Regions from separate parts of the Syntrophomonas sp. UBA5494 genome, predicted to be linked through region 1. Evidence: riboswitches for the same ligand, from Rfam matches in the RefSeq annotation. Region 1 holds a riboswitch; the other holds the start of a gene.
What was found. Region 1 has a riboswitch for molybdenum cofactor ahead of B3W37_RS11840 (S-layer homology domain-containing protein). Riboswitches for the same ligand answer to the same signal wherever they lie in the genome.

Region 2: it holds a riboswitch for molybdenum cofactor, as region 1 does, so the genes downstream of both, fdnG (formate dehydrogenase-N subunit alpha) here and B3W37_RS11840 (S-layer homology domain-containing protein) in region 1, are expected to answer to the same signal.

What each region holds. Positions count from the first base shown of each region.
Region 1 covers NZ_DIPG01000105.1:10,756-12,963, reverse strand. Annotated here, with positions in the region: gene B3W37_RS11840 (S-layer homology domain-containing protein) at 1-750, opposite strand, end outside; molybdenum cofactor riboswitch at 1,212-1,327, opposite strand; gene B3W37_RS11835 (HesA/MoeB/ThiF family protein) at 1,659-2,208, opposite strand, start outside.
Region 2 covers NZ_DIPG01000015.1:30,063-32,270, forward strand. Annotated here, with positions in the region: molybdenum cofactor riboswitch at 786-904, shown strand; partial or broken gene fdnG (formate dehydrogenase-N subunit alpha) at 1,228-2,208, shown strand, end outside.

The sequences.
Region 1 (2,208 bases):
CTCTCCGCTTACTGTTCCGGCTGCGGCATCCACTACGATATTGTCCAGAATGATCCACTGCCCGTTTTGCCAGTAATAAATGCCCAGATCATATTGGCTGCTATCGATCTTGGAGGGATCAAAGGGCAGGGTAATGGTGACAGGCTTATTGAATTCACTATTGCCGTCACTGCTGATTTCATATACCTCACCCAACAATAATAATCTCAATCCTGATGGAACCTCAGGAATCCCTGTAGTTAATTTTTTAACCGTGACTTTTATGTCACCGCTGATGGCATCCGCCGGAAAACTCACCACTACTCCGGCTTCATTTACGGTACCTCCGTCGGGGCCAACCGTCTGTCCGGCAGGGGCATTGCCTCCGCCTCCGCCGCCTCCTCCGCTTCCGGGGCTCGCCCCGTTTTTCGTTACCACCAAGGCTTTATTGGCAACATTGCTGCCGTAACCGGCTACTACCGTCAAGGTTCCGGGCGGGACCGGGGGGACCTTGAATGTACAGCTATAATTTCCGCTGGAGCTTGATTTAACCGCGTCGTAAAACACTATATTTCCGCTGCTGTCAAGTATTTTAACCGACACCCAGGTGTCGGGATCAGCGCTGCCCCATGCGGTTATGCTGGTTTCAGCCGTTGCGCTGTCCGCGCTCAACGTCAGGGTAACCGAAGCGTTAACGGCAAAAACCGGTCCCGGGAGCATCGACATCATGAATAGCATGGTAATCGCTACAGCAATTAGCCTTCTCGTCATTAGATATCACCTCTCAAAATGTAATTACGCTTAAAGTCTTCTTCTCAGCCAGAAACACTACTGTCATCGGCAGCCAGGATGGCAACTCTTGTTCTGTATAGAGTTCTCATCAGCTTAAACTTGGTGTCTTATCAGGCTTGTACATCACTTATTGAAGTCTCCTGAGCGTAGATCCCATACAACATACCCACCGATCAACTCATCCCTCCAATCTCTGCATAAATTAAGCAACTTCCGCCTCTCTTTTGAGAAATGCCGTTTATCCTGTCGTACAAGAATCATTTTTACAGCGAATACTCTGCTCCGGGCAAAAAAAAGACTCGGCAAAAGCAATGCCGGGTCCAGCTATACATGTAATCAGAAATACCAAAATATGATCGGGAATGCTGTTTGAATTACGGGGAGAAATACGATTAGAAATATGCGGTGAATAACACGATGAATAAGCGAGTATGATGAATATCATTCGGATTACAGCTTCCTTTCCACAATGGGAGGCACACCCGTTTCCCGGTGTACCCCGACTTAAGGCCCATGGCATCGCTTTAGGTCCCTAAGTTCGGAAAACATATACGAATTTTCATAAAATGCATAATATTACATGGTAATCATTATATTCATTTTATACTTGTAAACAGCTTTAAGCAACACATAAGCAATCCACGGTCACCTGTAGCCCCCAAACCATGTCAATAAAAACCGGGCGATTGTATGGTATGCTTTTAGGAGCCGGGCTCAGGGACATGATAAATGAGCGAAAAAGGCCCCCTGATCAAGGAAGCCTTATTTTGCTTAGCTAAATGTAATATGTGCTCAATTTAGACGCACTCTGATTTGGCTGCCTGCATCATAAACTCTCCATTATCAGGTTGGCTCCTACTCTTCTATCGCGATACTCAAAGGCAATATTAATCATCCGTGCACAACTCTATCGTTTCCATGTCCATGTCCAGGAGATTGATCAGCATAATCCGATTACGCAGCAATTCCCCGCGGCCCAGCAGAATTTTAACCGTTTCAGCCACTTGCAAACTGGCCACCAGGGCGGGAGTGAAAGCCGGAGTAGATAAAATTCGCCCGTTCTCATAATTCTGTCTATAGATTTCTTCAATTACTGTATCACCCGGGAATTGGGTCGTAAGCTGCCCCATCCATCCTTCTACGGCTCCATGCACCAAAGGAATCCCCAACTCCCGGCAGGCAGAACTTAACTTGAGACGATCCCGGGCATTATCCAAGGCATCTATGACTGTTTTACAGCCCGGCAGTACGGTCCTGGCCTGCTCCATATCGAACCGGGACTTTACCGCTTGAAAGCAAACTGCCGGATTAATAGCCTTCAATCTTGATTCTGCCGCCTCCACCTTGCCCTTTCCAAGCAGACTGAAATCCGATAGGATCTGACGGTTGATATTATGCTCTTCAAATGCGTCAAAATCCCAACCTATAATCGTTCCG
Region 2 (2,208 bases), on a different contig from region 1:
CAAATCTTAACCGTAGTTAACGAGTAATATGTTACATCCCCGTTTATCAATATTAAGCGGGGATTTATTTTCGCTCACTATCAGTTTACTTAAATATAGCGAACCAGCTCTAACCGCCTTTTATCATTGGCTGATTCGTGCCATTTTTTCCGCATATGCATTTAGATGATTAAAATTTATGTTGAGGCATTACCAGCCCTTGCAACGTTGCGTATCCTCCTCATGTATGATTCAGTGGGGATTACGCTTGCCTGCCGTCAAGGGCGAAACGCCCCTCCCCTCCATCTCGGGAGGGTTTGTTGTTGTTAGCATATATAATGTTTGGTTATATATAATATTATTAGAAGGAATATAAATTTATATGCAGAACTATAATAGTTGGTGCAATGAATTCATTTTTCCGCTTATAAACAAAATGCTTTTATTAAGCTGAAATGTTTTCATTATTCCAGCCGCTAAGATAACGGTATTAAAGGAGGTGAGAAAGTGCTTTCAAGTGCAGGGTTTATGTCAACCACAAAGCGTTTAATGTGACATGCTTCATATGAACCGGTGGTTCGTTTTGTTTCAAACTACAGTGCCAAAAATGGAGAATTAAACCAATGGGAGCCTTTCTCAACCTATCCGCTATGCCGGTATGACTGCTTTCCATTCTAATACCAGCTACTGGCCCGGTTGAAGGTGATGAATCCATATAGCCTTTCAGGAATTTGCTCTCCTATGTTCACTGTTGAAACAGTACTGCTTTAACCCTGTATACTCGCATAATAGTCAAAATTTAATATGTCTTACGCTGACTCCAGAGCTGATTCCCCTAAAGCGACAGCCATTGGGGATTTAGCCGCGGTAAATCTGGAAACGGTTTTATCTCCCTTGCTTGGAAAAGAGTCATCTACCGGAACAGTTTTCTCAGTCTCCAAGATCTGATTATGAAGGTTATGAGTCCTGAGGCAAACTGCTACTTCATTCTTGGCTTTTCAGGCAAGGAGGAAGCCGCACCAAACTGCGGCTTTATGGTCAGTGTACATCCTGTGACCAGCCTCCTGATTAAAGTTAGGAGGTTTTCGTTTTAGGGCGGACACCTTAAAAAGTTTGGTCAGGACCGCATAGCAAGATTCGCAGGCTTAATAATTTTAGTGACAAGCTAGTCCAAATGTAATCTAGAATCTCACAATGGCAGTAATCATCATTCCTTTGCATCGCAATGATTTGAATGGGGGGAAGAGAATGAACGGCAAAATAACCCGCCGTCAGTTTATAAAAAGAGGCGGAGCTACGGTTGCAGCTGCAAGTTTAGGGTCGGCTTTGGGTTTTAATCTCATTGTTTCTGCAGCGGTAATCAAAGAACTGCGCACAAAAAATGTTAGTCCGGTACCAACTGTTTGTCCTTATTGCGGTTCTGGATGCGGTCTGGTAGTTTATGCGGAAAAAAAGGATGATAAATTTGTTAAGTTATTGAGCGTGGTTGGAGACCCTGATAATCCGGTTAATGAAGGATGCGCCTGTCCCAAAGGTTCAGCCATGTTTAATCTGAGAGAAATATATGAACCTGAAACCGGAAAGCAGATCATCAATCCCAGGAGGGTAGCAAAGCCTTTATACAGGGCTCCTGGATCAGAGAAATGGGAAGAAAAAGAGTGGGATTGGATTTTGGATGAAATCGCCCAGCGGATCAAGCAGACCCGCGATGAGAGTTTCATTCACAAAGAGACATTGTCTGATGGAAGTGAAGTAATCGTTAACCGGACCGAAAAAATAGCCTCAATTGGAGGATCAGCCCTGGACAATGAGGAATGCTATCTACTATCCAAGATGATGCGCTCGCTGGGTGTAGTTTACCTGGAAACTCAGGCCCGGCTCTGCCATTCACCATCTGTGGGCGGCCTGGCTCCTTCCTTCGGACGAGGAGTGATGACCAACTCCATGATTGACATGAAAAATACCAACTGTGCTTTAATCATGGGCAGCAACTTGGCCGAAAACCATCCCATCGGTATGAAATGGCTGAACAAGGGGCGTTTTGATCCTAAACGCCAGACCAAAATAATCAGTGTAGATCCCCGTTTCACACGAACTGCCGCAGTGGCCGATCTTTATTGTCCTATGCGTTCTGGCACCGATATCGCCTTCCTGGGCGGCATGATCAAGTATATTCTGGACAACGAGCTCTATCACCATGATTATGTGGTCAATTATACCAATGCAGCT